Regions from separate parts of the Janthinobacterium sp. SUN137 genome, predicted to be linked through region 2. Evidence: predicted binding sites of a transcription regulator. Region 2 holds the regulator's gene; the other holds the start of a gene.
What was found. The regulator FliA, encoded in region 2, starts transcription of late flagellar genes. The targets are predictions, from matches to a motif close to CTAAAGTTTNNNNNNNNNNNGCCGNTA.
Positions count from the first base shown of each region.

Region 1: O3298_RS25145 (flagellar protein FliT) is a predicted target of FliA. The motif match lies at 5,413-5,439, and genes of this name have one in related genera.

Region 1 covers NZ_JAPWHZ010000005.1:233,359-240,722, forward strand. The annotation lists gene O3298_RS25120 (S9 family peptidase) at 1-1,131, shown strand, start outside; gene O3298_RS25125 (CsbD family protein) at 1,205-1,390, opposite strand; gene O3298_RS25130 (bifunctional 2-polyprenyl-6-hydroxyphenol methylase/3-demethylubiquinol 3-O-methyltransferase UbiG) at 1,565-2,197, opposite strand; gene O3298_RS25135 (M13 family metallopeptidase) at 2,271-4,340, opposite strand; gene O3298_RS25140 (HDOD domain-containing protein) at 4,479-5,306, shown strand; gene O3298_RS25145 (flagellar protein FliT) at 5,528-5,779, shown strand; gene O3298_RS25150 (FimV family protein) at 6,209-7,364, opposite strand, start outside.
Region 2 covers NZ_JAPWHZ010000001.1:770,047-777,410, forward strand. The annotation lists gene O3298_RS03565 (hypothetical protein) at 1-186, opposite strand, end outside; gene O3298_RS03570 (translation initiation factor Sui1) at 260-622, opposite strand; gene motD (flagellar motor protein MotD) at 687-1,469, opposite strand; gene O3298_RS03580 (flagellar motor protein) at 1,475-2,221, opposite strand; gene O3298_RS03585 (RNA polymerase sigma factor FliA) at 2,203-2,934, opposite strand; gene O3298_RS03590 (antiactivator of flagellar biosynthesis FleN protein) at 2,980-3,843, opposite strand; gene flhF (flagellar biosynthesis protein FlhF) at 3,836-5,164, opposite strand; gene flhA (flagellar biosynthesis protein FlhA) at 5,432-7,364, opposite strand, start outside.

The DNA of each region.
Region 1 (7,364 bases), on a different contig from region 2:
GGCGGCAAGCTGCTGCACCCGGTCACTTCCGGCGAGTGGGGCATCGACAGCGTGCTGGCCGTGAACCAGAAGACGGGCAAAGTCTACGTATCGTCGAACCGCGACGCCGTCATCGACAAGCAGACTTACGCCCTGGCCCTCGATGGCAGCACGGCCGACAAGCCGCAGCGCGTCACCAAGGCCGATGGCTGGCACGACACGACGTTCTCGCGCAATGGCGAAGTGTTCGTCGACACGTATTCCGACCCGGCCACGCCGCCGCAAGTGAGCATCCGCCGCCCGGACGGCGCCATGGTGGGCTGGCTGGAAGAAAACGCGCTGAACGCCAGCCACCCGTACTTCAAGTACAAGGCGGACCACCTGCCGACGGAATACGGCACCCTGAAGGCCAACGATGGCCAGACCTTGCACTATTCGATCGTCAAGCCGTCGAACTTCGACGCGGGCAAGCGCTATCCCGTCTACCTGTCGACGTATGGCGGCCCGCACTCGCAGCACGTGGCTCGCCGCTGGGGCAACAACTTCGACCAGTACATGGCGCAGCAGGGCTTTGTCGTCTTCCGCCTCGATAACCGCGGCTCGTCGCGCCGCGAGCGCGCGTTCACGGACGCCATCTATCACAACCTGGGCGCGGCGGAAGTGGCCGACCAGCTGGTGGGCATCGACTGGCTGGGCAAGCAAAGCTTCGTGGACGCGAAACGCATCGGCGTGTTCGGCTGGAGCTACGGCGGCTTCATGACCCTGCGCTTGCTGTCGGCCGCGTCCGACAAGATCGCCATGGGCGTTTCGGTGGCGCCCGTGACCGACTGGTCGCTGTACGACACCCACTACACGGAGCAATTCCTCGGCATGCCGAAGGAAAACGTCGATGGCTACAAGGCCAGCACCGTGTTCGCCCACCTGGACGGCCTGAAGTCGCCGCTGCTGCTGGTGCACGGCATGGCCGACGATAACGTCTTGTTCAGCAACAGCACGCGCCTGATCGACGCGCTGGTGAACCGCGGCGTGCAATTCGACCTGATGACGTATCCGGGCGCCAAGCACGGCATCTCGTCGCGCGCGGGCCAGCGCCACGTGTACAAGAAAATCGAGATGTTCTTCAAGCAGAACCTGGCCGATCCAGTGAAATAGGTTTGACCGGCATCAAATAAAAAACCGCCGCCTGTCTCGCGACAGGCGGCGGTTTTTTTATGCGTGCGCCAGATTACGGTTTGCGCGTGACGGTTTCCACCGCATCTTTCACATCGCCAACTTTCTTCTGCACTTTGCCTTCGACCTGGTTTGCCAGGCCCTTGGCTTGCTGTTCTTCGCTGCCGACGATCTTGCCAGCGGCTTCCTGGATTTTACCGCCGACTTCCTTCAGTTTACCTTCGACTTGATCTTTGTTCATGATGGATCCTCACTGTAGTTGGTACATCTGTTGTCCGGCCCCGAAGGGCCGGTACTGCGGCTCACACGCTGTTGCAAACTGCTTGCTGCGTGTCGATGTGTCCATACTACGGGGCGGGGGATCAATGCTCTGTACGGTTCCTAACACATGCTCAATTTGCGCCAATATCGGCGATCACGCGGGCTTGCGCCACACGGTGGCCAGCCACGGCTGCTGCTCGCGCGGCAAGCCCGGCGGGCGGTAGTACTGGTCGAGCAGGCTGAAACCGGCCGCCTGCACGTAGGCGGCCCACGTCTCCTCGTCGTGATAGCTGCCGTAGCGGGCGCCATTCCAGCCTTCCTGGTTCTGCCCGCGCGGATTCGAGCTGAACAGCACGCCACCGGGCTTCAGGCAAGCGTGCAAGGCGCGCAGCACGCCGGGCAAGACGGCGCTGGGCACGTGGAACAGCACGGCATTGGCAAACACGCCGTCGAAGTGCGCGGCCGGCAAATCGAGGTCGACGAAATCCTGCTGCCACACGGTGCAGCCGCTGTAGGCGCGCGCCATCTCGACGAAGCGGGGGCAGCCATCGACACCCGTGGCGTGATGCCCCATGGCCGTGAACGCCTTCAGGTCGCGGCCCGGGCCGCAACCGAGGTCGAGGATGGCCAGCGGCGCCGGCTTGCCGATGGCGTCCAGCAGCGCGGCGATGTTCTGGCTGACGTCGTGGTCGCGCGTGCCTTCGAAAAACTGCTCGGCGCTGGCGTCGTAATGGGCCAGGGTGCGGCCCGTGATGGCGTGGATGGGGTCTTGCGGTGGGCTTGGCATCATGGCGGTCCTGTCGATATGTTCCGCCATTTTACGCTGCCGACCAGCTCCCCGGCCGGCAGCGTCAGCACTCTTACCAGACGCGCACGCGCTGCTCCGGCGCCAGGTACAGCTGCTGGCCCGGCTGGACGTCGAAGGCCGGGTACCAGGCGTCGAGATTGCGCACGGTGGCGGCACGGTATTGCGCCGGCGCATGGCCATCCGTGAGGATCTGCTGGCGCGCCGCCGCTTCGCGCGCCTTGCTGCGCCAGCTGACGCCATAGCCCGTGAAGAAATCGCGGTCCGCGCCCGCCTGCAGCGGCTTGCCCTGCTGCGACAGGGTGAACGCATCGTGCGCGGCCGCCACGCCGGCCAGGTCGGCCAGGTTTTCGCTCAGGGTCAGCTGGCCATTCACGGCCAGGTCGGGGAATGGTTTGTAGGCCGCGAACTGCGCCACCAATTGCTTGGATGCCGTCTGGAAATGCGCCAGGTCGGCCGGCGTCCACCAGTCGCGCAGCTTGCCCTGGGCGTCGAACTGCGCGCCCTGGTCATCGAAGCTGTGGCTGATCTCGTGGCCGATGGTGGCGCCGATGCCGCCGTAATTGGCCGCATCGGATGCCTGCGGGTCGAAGAACGGCGGCTGCAGGATGGCGGCCGGGAAGTTCAGCGCGTTTTGCAGCGGCAGGTTGACGGCGTTGACCAGCTGCGCCGGCATGGCCCAGGCCTTGCGGTCGGGCGACTGGCTCAGCTTGGCCAGTTCCTGGCGATAGTGGAACTGTTCCGCCCGCTGCACATTGCCCAGCGCGTCGCCGCGCACCACGCGCAAGCCAGCATAACTGTCCCAGCGTTCCGGATAGCCCACGCCCACGTACAGGGTTTGCAGTTTTTCCTGCGCCTGCGCCTTGGTGGCCGGCGCCATCCAGTCCAGCTTGTCGATGCGGCGCGAGAAGGCGGCGACGATATTCGTCACCATCTCCTGCACGCGGGCTTTCGATTCCGGCGGGAAATAGCGTTCCACGTACAGCTTGCCGACGGCGTCGCTGAGGGCCGCATTCGTCGCGGCCAGCGCGCGCTTGCTGCGCGGCGACTGCTGCGGCGTGCCGCTCAGGGTGCTGCCATAGAAGGCAAAGCGCTGGTCGGCGGCCGCCTTCGGCAAGGTGGTGCTGAAATGGTTGATGGCGTGGAAGGCCAGGAAATCCTTCCACGTGGCCAGCGGCACACTCGCCACCAGCGCGGCACTGCCCGTCATGGCCGACGGATGCCAGACGATGAAATCCGTCTGCTTGCCCAGGCCCGCCGCCTGGAAGAAAGCTTGCCAGTCCAGGCCCGGCGCCTTGCTGGCGAAGTCGGCGGCGCGCCACGCGTTGTTGCCCTTGGCGACATCGGCCGAATCCTCGCGGCTGGCGTGGCTGGCGGCAATTTTCTGTTCCAGCGCAAACACGCGCGCGGCGCGGGCCGGCGCATCGCCGTAGCCGGCCTGCTTGAGCATGGCGGCGATATGCGCCTGGTAGCCGGCGCGCAAGCCCTGCATGCGGGCGCTGTCGTCCTGGTAAAAGGCACGGTCGGGCAAGCCCAGTCCGCCCTGCAGCAGGTAGGCGACATTGCGCGTGGTGTCGTTCAAGTCTTGCGCCACCCACAGGCCGAACAGGTTTTCCGTATAAAAATTGGTGGAATTGAGCGGGTCGACATCGGCGCGCAAGCTCTCGCCCAACGCCCGGGCCAGCCCTGCCTGGTCGCGTATGCCATTGATCTTGCTCAACAAGGGCTTGATCGGGGCCCAGCCTTTCGCTTCGATAGCCGATTCATCCATCCAGGAACGGTAAAAATCGCTGACCTGGCGCGCGGAGGCATCGGCCTGCGGCGCCGCCGCCAAGCCTTCGACGAGGGCGATGATGCGCTCGTTGGTCGCATTGGCGAGGATGGCGAACGAACCCCAGCTGCTGCGGTCGGCGGGAATCTCCGTGCCGCGCAGCCAGTCGCCATTCACGTAGTCATAGAAGTCGTCGCCGGGCAAGGCGGCGGGGACGGCGGCGCCAGCGACATCGGCGGCGGCCGGCTGGCCGTGCGCCCGGGCGGGCAAGCCGGTCAGCGAGACGCCGGCCAGGGCGAGGACGATGGCGGCCTGGACTGGCGTCCGGGACCAGGAAAAACGCAAACCGTGCATGGCGATCCTTTCGATGGAATAGTCAAAATCATAGCCTGTTTCCCATGCAAAAAGCATCCCGGAACTTTTTTGCATGCGGACAAAAAATCGGCCTATAGTTTCACGACCCCGTGCCGCGTGTACGCCAAGGAGATTGCCATGCAACTGGAAGCGCTGTTCCAGCAACCCCACGCCCTGCCTGCCGCCCCGAAGATCGTCGATGAACTGGTGCGCAGTTTCGACAACCCCGCCATCGCCACCGAAGACATCGCGCGCCAGCTGGGAGCGGACCCGGCCTTGAGCGCCAAGCTGCTGCGGCTGGCCAATTCAGCCTATTACCACGTCTCGCGCAGCATCGGCACGGTGGAAGACGCCGTGCTGATGCTCGGCTTTGTTACCGTGCGCACCCTCGTCATCAGCTCGGGCCTGGTCAGCGGCTTCAAGGCCGTGCCAGGCCTGAACCTGCCACAATTCTGGCGCTACAGCCTGCACAGCGCCGTGTCGGCCCGCTGGATCGCCAGGCAGACGGGCGACAACCAGGACCTGGCGTTCACCATCGGCATGATGCATGCGATCGGCCAACTGGTGATCCATGCCGCCATGCCCGAGCAAGCCATGCAGCTCGACAGGATCGCGCCACCGCTCGATGCGCGCCGGCTCGACGCGGAGCGGGTCTCGCTGGGCTATGACTATGCGCAGGTGGGTGCCGAACTGGCGCGCCGCTGGAAATTCCCCGGCGCCTTTGCCGACGCCATCGCCGCCTTTCCCGACCCGCTGGCCAAGGCGCCGCTGAACCGCCTGGCCGCCATCATCCACCTGGCAGCCTGGCGCGCCCGCATCGATGAAAACGCCCTGAGCAATGAAGAAATCATCGCCTGCTACCCCGGCAACGTGGCCGAAGCGCTGGGTTTGCCGCCCTCGGTACTGGTCGACAAGATGCCGCCGCCAGCCGAACTGAGCGCGGGATTGGAAGAACTCGTCAAATAGTGACAGGCGCCGGCATCGCCGACCCTGCACCCATGCGGGTTTGCGGGCGATTCCGGCGGATCGCCAAAATTATCCAAATTATTTTCACTTTTTTTTCAAAAACACCCTCAAGTTCCCGTCAAGCACGCCGTTAATCTAGACAAGCGGTAATCCATTCACTAGTTACGGGTGTGCTCATGACCTCCAACGACGTTCTCTCGATGTATGAAAATATTGCAGGAATGACCAATAAAATGGTCGTGGCCGCACGTTCGAGCGACTGGAATGACTTGGATGCCCTGGAAAACCAGTGCGCCAGCGCCGCCAGCACGGTCATGACGGGCAAGGTACCCGCCCTGGCCGGCGCCTCGCGCCTGCGCAAGATCGACTTGCTCAAGCAAATCCTGGCAAACGACCGCGAAATCCGCACCATCACGGAACCGTGGATGACGCAGCTGCCGAACGCCATGCAAGGTTCGCGCGCCCGCATGTAAGTCATATTGCAGCACCAGAAACGAAAAAAGCACCCGCGGGTGCTTTTTTTACGTCTGCCGCCTTGCCGGGGAGCGCGCCATCTGTGGCGTCGGAAAGCAAGGAGGGGAATTTGGAAGGCGAGCCCCAGGTATCTCCTGGCGTCGCCTCGCTGCCGGTTGCATCCGGCGTTCGCGAGCACATCGTCGGCATCGCGAACCGCTTCCAGACCCAGGCGTTTATGCAACGCTACACCTGTTTGCCGCGCCACACTATCGTTGGTGACTGCGCCAGGCTGGGGCTGTTTTGTCGTAGAGCAAGTCCACTGAATTAATCATATCACCATATTTAAGAAACAGGCAACACGCGATACAAGCATTTTTCTGTCTTTTTTCAATATCTTTTTTTATATCAAATTCCGGCACCGCCTTGTCGCAGCCATTGCAACATCATCAACGCGAGAACGGCTCCGGTTCCGGCTCGTCCGCCGCGTCCTCTTCCACCGCTTCCGTCAGCACGGGCACGTCCTTCTTCTTGCGGCCGAATGGCTTGCGCAGCAAAACCCAGTATTTCGACGGCGCACCCGGCCCCGTCGCCTGCTTGCGCTTGCGCACGACATACACGATGAGGGCCGTCAGCAACAGGAAGGCCAGGGTGCCGATACCCAGCCACAGCAAGCCGTTGCCGCCCGCCTTCTTCTCGGCTGCGGGCGCCGCGTGCAGGGGCTTGGGCTTGGCATGCGGCGCCTGCGCCTCAGCCGGCGCGGCAGCCGGCGCAGCGGCGGCAGCGGCGGCAGCAGCGGCGGCAGCAGCGGCGGCAGGCTGAGCCAGCGCCTGCTGCAAGGCGCCGATCTTGCCTTCCAATTCGCCGAGCTTGTCATTCAAAGCCGCGTTTTTCTCGTCCAGCGCCACGCATGCTTGCGCCTGCTCCATATTGGCTTGCGGCGCGCAAGCGGCGACGGGCGCCGTGGCGCGGCGCAACGGCGCCGGACGCAGTGCGGCAGCGGGCGGCGCGGGCGCGGCGGGCGGCGGCACGAACACGCGCGCCGGGCGCACCAGGCCCTCGGCGCGCGCGCGGGCCGCCAGGGCGGCGGCATCGGGCGACGGCGCGGCGGAGACGGCGCGCGGCAATGGCAACGGTTGCGGCACGGGCGCGGGCGCGGGCGCCGGAACGGCGGGCCTGGCTGGCGCGCTGACAGGGGCGACGACGGCGGGCGGGGCCGGCGTCAGCCACAAGGTGCCCAGGCGCACGACGGCGCCATTGCCACTGCCCAGCAATAAATACAAATGCACGTGGCCTGCCTGGATCGCTTGTCGCGTTGTCACGCGCACATAATGGCGCCCACCGCGCTCCAGCGGGCTGATGGTCAAGGTTTGCAGGGCCGGATCCATGCCGATGCCGCCGCCGCGGTACACATCGGGCGAAGCCAGGCGCACGGCCACGCCGCCGGCTTCCTCGGGCGCCAGGGCCGTAAGTTCGATCTCCGCCAGCAAGGGCTGGCCCACGTGCGACAGCACGGCCATGTCACCCAGTTCGGCCGCCATGACGGGCGGCAAGGCCAGGCTGGCGGCGGCGCACGCGATCAGGGACCAACGGGGAAAGATGCTG
Region 2 (7,364 bases):
CGCGGCATCGGCGACCGGGCTGGCATCGATATTCAGATACGATTCCAGGCTGCGTCCCGCTGGCGCGCCAGCGGCGGAGGCGGCGGCAGCGTCCGGCGCGCCGCTCTCGGGTGCGGGCCAGTACACGAGCGCCAGCGCTGCCGCGATGGCGGCGGCGATGGCCATGCCGGTGAATTTGACGTTCATGGTGAGGAAGCGCGTGGATGGGAAATGCACGTTACCACAGGCGCGCGGCAGCGGGCCGCACGCCTCCGCACGCTCAGCCGCCGGCCTTTTTCGGCTGGTGGCCCAGCTTGACCAGCGCGGCCAGGATGGCGTCGACATGGTCGCCCTGCACTTCGATCACGCCATCCTTGACGGTGCCGCCCGAGCCGCACTGCGTGCGCAACTGCTTGCCCAGCAGGGCCAGCGCGACGGCGTCCAGCGGCAAGCCCTTGACCACGGTGACGCTCTTGCCGCCACGACCCTTGGTCTGGCGCGAGACGCGCACCACGCCATCGCCCGCAGGCGCAGCCTTCGCTTGCGCCTTGCACGCGCACTGCGCCAGCGGCTGGCGGCAGGCGGGACACATGCGGCCCGTTTCAGTGGAATAGACGAGACCGCCCAGGGAGCTGCTTTTCATGAGGAAACGATAAAAGAGGAAGAAAGCGCGATTGTACCAAGCGGCAGCCCGCAGTTGACGAGCGTCAATTGGCCGGCGCAGGCGCCACGGGCGCCGTCGGCACTTCCGTCACCGTTTCGGGGATGCCCGACAAAATCGTCACGGCGACCCGGCGGTTGCGCGCGCGCCCTTCCGGCGTGGCGTTCGGCGCCACGGGGATATTGTCCGCGTGGCCGACGGCCGTCAGGCGCGACGCCTTGACGCCGCTGGCGATGAACAGGCGCACCACGGCGCTGGCGCGCGCAGCCGACAATTCCCAGTTCGAGGCAAAGGTCGAATTACTGATCGGCTGCACATCCGTATGCCCTTCCACCTGCACGTCGTGCGTGTCGTCCTTGAGCAGCACGGCCACGGCGCGCAAGGCCTGGTCCGATTCGGCCGTCAAGCCCGCCGCACCCGGATCGAACAGCACGCTGGCATTGATTTCCACGCTCACGCCGCGGCTCGTCTGCGTGACCCGCACCTTGCCTTCCTTGACCAGCGGCGCCAGGGTCGACGTCAGGTCCTGCGCCAGGCGCGTCATGTGTTCGCGCTCGCGGCGGATGGCTTCCGTGCGGCGTTTCAGGGCGGGGTTCGGCAACGGGATCGCCTGCGGCGCTTCCATGATGATGGGCGGCGCGCCCTTTTCCAGGCTGAAGGCCTGGCCGATGGCGTTCTGGAAGACGCGGTATTTGCCTTCGTTGACTTGCGAAATCGCATACATGACGACGAAGAAGGCGAACAGCAGGGTGATGAAGTCGGCGTACGAGATCAGCCAGCGGTCCTGGTTGTCCGGTTCCTCGTCATACTTCCTGCGCGCGCGCCGCATCATGGTCAATGCTCGTGCAAGAGGCTGGACACGCGCTCTTCGATGATGCGCGTGTGGTCGCCCGTGGCGATGTCGTACAGCACGGCGGCCGTGATTTCATATTGCACCACGCGGCGCGAGACGATGGCCTTGAGTTTATTGGCCACCGGCAGGAACAGCAGATTGGCCAGGCCCACGCCATAGATGGTCGAGACGAACGCCACGGCGATGCCGCCGCCCAGCTTGCTGGGGTCGGTGAGGTTTTCCATCACGTGGATCAGGCCCAGCACGGCGCCCAGGATGCCGATGGTGGGCGAATAGCCGGCCGCCGATTCCCACACCTTGACGGCCTGGCGCTCGGCCATTTCGTAGGCGGAGATTTCCACGTCGAGCAGCTGGCGCAGCTTGTCGGGCGCGATGCCGTCGACGATCATGCGCAAACCCTTGGCGTTGAAGCGGTCGGCCGTGTTTTCCATCAGGCGTTCGAGCGCCAGCGGGCCGTCGCGGCGCGCCGTCAGGCTCCATTGCCCGATGTCGCGCGCCAGCGCGGCGCGCGTGTCGGACGGCGGCAGGAAGACCCAGCGCAGCATTTCCAGGCCGCGGACAAAAGTGCGCAGCCGCGTCTGCAGCAGCACGGCGCCGAAGGTGCCGACGATGACGATGGCAAAGGCGGCCGGCTGCAGCAGGGAGGCCATCTTGCCGCCTTCCAGTGCCTGGCCGACCAGCAGGCCCGCCAGCGCCAGCGCCAGCCCGATTACGCTGGACCAGTCCACGCCAGCTCCCTCAAGGTTGCGCGCAGGCGCGCGACGGCCTGGGTATGCAGCTGCGAGACGCGCGATTCGGATACGCCCATCACCGCGCCGATCTCCTTCAGGTTCAGCTCTTCTTCGTAATACAGGCCCATGAGTATTTTCTCGCGTGGCGGCAGCGCGTCGATGGCATCGATCACGGATTGCCGGAAATCGGTATCGAGCAGGGAACGCAAGGGGTCGCTGTCCTCGTCCACGCAGTGGCGGTCGAGGAAGCTGTCATTGCCGTCCGGGTCATGAAAGTCTTCGTAGTACACGAGCTGGTGGCCGCCGCCGTCGCCCAGCATTTCCTGGTAGTCGGCCAGCGACATTTTCAGCAGCTTCGCCACTTCCGACTCGGTCGGCGGATGGCCGAGGCGCTGCTGCAGGGTGCTCATCGCCTCTTCGATCTTGCGCATGTTCTGGCGCATGCTGCGCGGCAGCCAGTCGCTGGTGCGCAATTCGTCGAGCATGGCGCCGCGGATGCGCAGCACGGCATACGTCTCGAACTGCGCGCCATGCGTCTCTTCATAGCGCGTAATGGCATCGAGCAGGCCGATCATGCCGGCCTGGATCAGGTCATCGACCTCGACCGAAGGCGGCAATTTCGCCTTCATATGGTGCGCCAGACGCTTCACCAGCGGAATATGCTCCGTCAGCAAATAGTCCTTGTTCGATTTCCCTTTGACCGTGTACATAGGCTGCTTATTGTTTTCTCATCTTATCTGGTGCTGCGGTTCGATTCAGGCGCTGAACTGGTGCGGGCTCCCCGTCTGGTACAAGGTGCCGCCAAGCACCGGCGCCGCCGAACGGGCCAGCCGCTCGGCCAGTCCGCGAAACGCCACCGACGCTCCCGCCAGCGGAAACGCATCGACCACGCTGCGGCCCAGCCGCGCCGCGCGGTGCAGATACTCGTCGGCAGGCACGGAACCCATCGAAGTCAGCTTCACGGCCAGGTAGCGGCTCGCCGCCTGCGCCATATTATCGTATACCACTTTTGCTTCGGATTCGGAAGCGCCGGTGACGAGAATGCCGAACGGACGGCGTCCCAGTTCCTGGCTCAGGCGCTTGATCAGGCAGTACGCCGCCTTGATCGAGGTGGCGCTGGTCGAGACTTGCACGACGATATCCGACGACGCCATCAGCGGCACGGGGAAGCACGCGCCCTCGTCCGCCACGACGCCGTCGACCAGCACGATGCCGCTCTGGCGCGCCAGCACGTCGAACGTCTTGCCCAGGCGGCGCAGTTCATCCTCGCCCGCATAATCCATGCTGTCCATCAAATGGTTGCGCGCGCCGAGGCTGGCCACGCCGAAACCTTGCGGCACCTGGTGGATGACCTGGTTCAAGCCGCACTGCTGGCGCGCCACGTCGCGCAGGCTGGCGCCGTGCGCCAGTCCCAGGCGCGATGCCACGCCATCGCTGCCGCCGCTGGCGTCGAGCAGCAGCACGTCATTGCCGCCGTAGACGAGCGACGCGCCCAGGTTGACCAGCATGGCGCCCTTGTCGTCCTGCGGCGTGGCCGAGAGGAACGTCATGACGCGCGGCTGCGGGCCGGCCAGCATGCGGCGCAAGCCTTCGGCCTGGTCGAAATCGAAATTAGCCAAGGTGCACCCCGCGCGCTTCATTGTTGCGGGCAGCCGCCTGCGCCATCAGGAGCGGCAGTTCGGCGTCGGAAAACTGCGTCGCCGCCGCATCACGCTTGAGCTTGAAGGCACGGTCGATCAGGTAGCCGCGGTCGGCCAGGTACAGGTCTTCCGGCACGCGCTGGCCGTTCGACACATAAAACAGGTTCAGCTTCTGGCGGATCACCACGTCGAGCACATTGCCGATCGAGGCCGCTTCATCGAGCTTGGTCATGATGCAGCCGGCCAGGCCGCTGCCCTGATACGCGCGCACCACTTCGTTCAACGTTTCCTGCGTGGCCGTGGAGTTCAGGCACAGCAGGCGCTTCACGTCGGCGCCGGCGCCCGACAGCATGGCCACCTGTTCCGTCACCATCTGGTCGCGCTGGCTCACGCCCACCGTATCGATCAGCACCGTGTGCTTGTTCTTCAATTCTTTCAGGGCGATGCGCAAGTCCGCCTCGTCCTTCACCGAATGCACCATCACGCCGAGGATCTTGCCGTAGATGCGCAACTGTTCATGCGCGCCGATACGGTAGGCATCCGTGGTGATCAGGGCCAGCTTTTCCGGGCCGTGGCGCATCACGCAGCGGGCCGCCAGCTTGGCCGTGCTGGTGGTCTTGCCGACGCCGGTCGGGCCCACCAGGGCAAACACGCCGCCCTGCTCCAGCATGGCGTCTTCATTGGCCACAGTATTCAGGTTACGACTCAGGACCGTCTTGATCCAGCGCATGCTTTGCGCGCCGTCGAGGCCGGCCGGCAGCTTGTCGATCAGGTAGCGCGCCAGGCTGGCCGAGAAGCCGGCCGCCAGCATTTCGCGCAGCACGACGGCTTTTTGCGGCTCGCGCTGCTGCGTCGACCCCCACGAGATTTCCGCCAGCTGGGTTTCCATCATGCCGCGCATGGCGCGGATTTCATTCATCATGCCGCTCATCTCGGCGGCGGCGTTTTCCTTGACGTGCGCCAGCGCGCTGGCCATCATCTGCTGCATGCGGGCCATGTCCACTGGCTCGGAGGCAGCCTGGCGCGGCGCGGCAGGACGTGGCGCAGCCGGGCGCTGGGCCGGGGCGGCCGGACGCTGCGACGTGGCGAACTGGGTCTGCAACTGGGGACGGGGCTGGGCCATTTCGGACGCGGCCGGCGGCGAGGCCAGCGAAGCGGCATCGTCATTGGCCAGCGCGAGGATTTCCACCACGCCATCGGCCTGGCGGTTCGACAGGATCACGGCGTCGGGGCCCAGCGCTTCGCGCACCTTGCGCAGCGCATCGCGCGACGAGGCGCCCGTAAATTTCTTCACATTCATGACCGGCCTCCCAGGGCGGGGGTGGCGCAATATTGGCTGAACTGTGTGACCATCGTCGACTCCTGTTGCTTGAGTGCTGTCTTCCACATGGACACAGATCACCCGGACAGTTTCCATTATTAGCGATGCTTACAGGAAATGATCGAAGGAACAGGACGGGAAAGTACCCGTTATTCAGTTTGCCGAGAGGAAATTGATGTTTATTTGACCAAAGACAAGGGCTGGGGTCAGACCCGGCGGGTCTGACCCCGGTACTAATGCTGCCAACTATTGTGCCCCCACCAGCGCCGTGACGCGGATGGTCTTGGTTTCCGGCACTTCCGCATGCGACAGCACTTTGAGCTGCGGCAAGGCGCGGCGCAGGAAGCGCGACAGCAAGGCGCGCAGCGGTGCCGGCACCAGCAGCACGGGCGTCAGGCCCAGCGCTTCCTGTTGCTGGGCAGCCAGGCCCGCCTGGTGCGCGATGGTGTCGGCCAGGCCCGGCTCGATGCCGGCGCCGTCGCCGCCATTGCCCATCGCCTGCATCAGCAGCCGCTCCAGGCGGCTGTCGAGGGTCATCACGGACAGTTCGGCCGAGCCGGGGAACAGTTGCTGCACGATGGCGCGGCCCAGGGCCACGCGCACCAGCGCCGTCAGGTCGTTCGGGTCTTGCGTGCTGACCGTATGCTCGGCCAGGGTTTCGATGATGGTGCGCATGTCGCGGATGTGCACGCCCTCGGCCAGCAGGTTCTGCAGCACCTTTTGCAAGGTCGACAGGGACAGCATCTTCGGCACCAGGTCTTCCACCAGGCGCGGCGACTCCTTGCCCAGGTGGTCGAGCAGCGATTGCACTTCCGCGCGGCCCAGCAGCTCGGAAGCGTGCGAGGTGATCAGGTGGTTCAGGTGCGTGGCCACCACCGTCCCCGCGTCGACCACCGTATAGCCCATCGATTGGGCCTGGTCGCGCAGGCTGGCGTCGATCCAGGTGGCGGGCAGGCCGAAGGCGGGGTCGTTCGTGGCCAGGCCGGGCAAGGTGCCGCTGGCCATGCCGGGATTAATCGCCAGGAACTGGCCGTTGAACGCTTCGCCCACGCCCACTTCCACGCCCTTGAGGGTGATGCGGTAGGCGGACGGTTTCAATTCCAGGTTGTCGCGGATATGCACGGGCGGCGCCAGGAAACCCACTTCCTGGGCAAATTTCTTGCGGATGCCCTTGATGCGTTTGAGCAATTCGCCGCCCTGCGTCTTGTCGACCAGGGGGATCAAACGGTAGCCCACTTCCAGGCCCAGGGTATCGACGGGCATGATGTCTTGCCAGCTGGCTTCTTCCTGCTCGGGCGCCACGGTTGCTTGCGGCACTTCGGCCGGCTTTTCGGCCGCCGCCTTTTCCTGCGTGCGCTTCTTGCTGATCAGATAGGCGGAGCCGGCCAGCAACGAGGCCAGCAGGATGAAGACCATGTTCGGCATGCCGGGAATCAAGCCCATGCCGCCGATGATGCCGGCGGTAATATAGAGCACTTGCGGTTTCGCAAACAATTGCCCCACCAGTTGGGTGCCGATGTCCTGTTCGCTGGCCACGCGCGAGACGACGATACCGGCCGCCGTGGAAATGATCAGCGAAGGAATCTGCGCCACCAGGCCGTCACCGATGGCCAGCAAGGTGTAGTTCTTGAGCGCATCGGCAAAGCCCATGTCGTGCTGCAGCAAGCCCACCAGCAAGCCGCCGACGATATTGATGACGGTGACCATGATGCCGGCGATGGCGTCGCCGCGCACGTATTTGCTGGCGCCGTCCATGGCGCCGTAGAATTCCGCTTCCTGCGCCACTTCCGTGCGGCGGCGGCGCGCCTCGTCTTCGCCGATCAGGCCGGCGTTCAGGTCGGCATCGATGGCCATCTGTTTACCAGGCATGGCGTCCAGCGCGAAACGGGCGCCCACCTCGGCGATACGGCCCGCACCCTTGGTCACGACGGTAAAGTTGATGATCGTCAAAATGATAAACACGACGATACCGACCGTGTAGTTGCCGCCAATCAAGAAGTGACCGAACGCCTCGATCACCTTACCGGCCGCGTCGGCGCCCGTATGGCCTTCCGTCAACACCACGCGCGTGGACGCCACGTTCAGCGACAGGCGCAGCATGGTCGACACGAGCAGGATGGTCGGGAACGCCATGAAGTCGAGCGGCTTGACCGTGTACAGCGCCGTCAGCAGCACGATG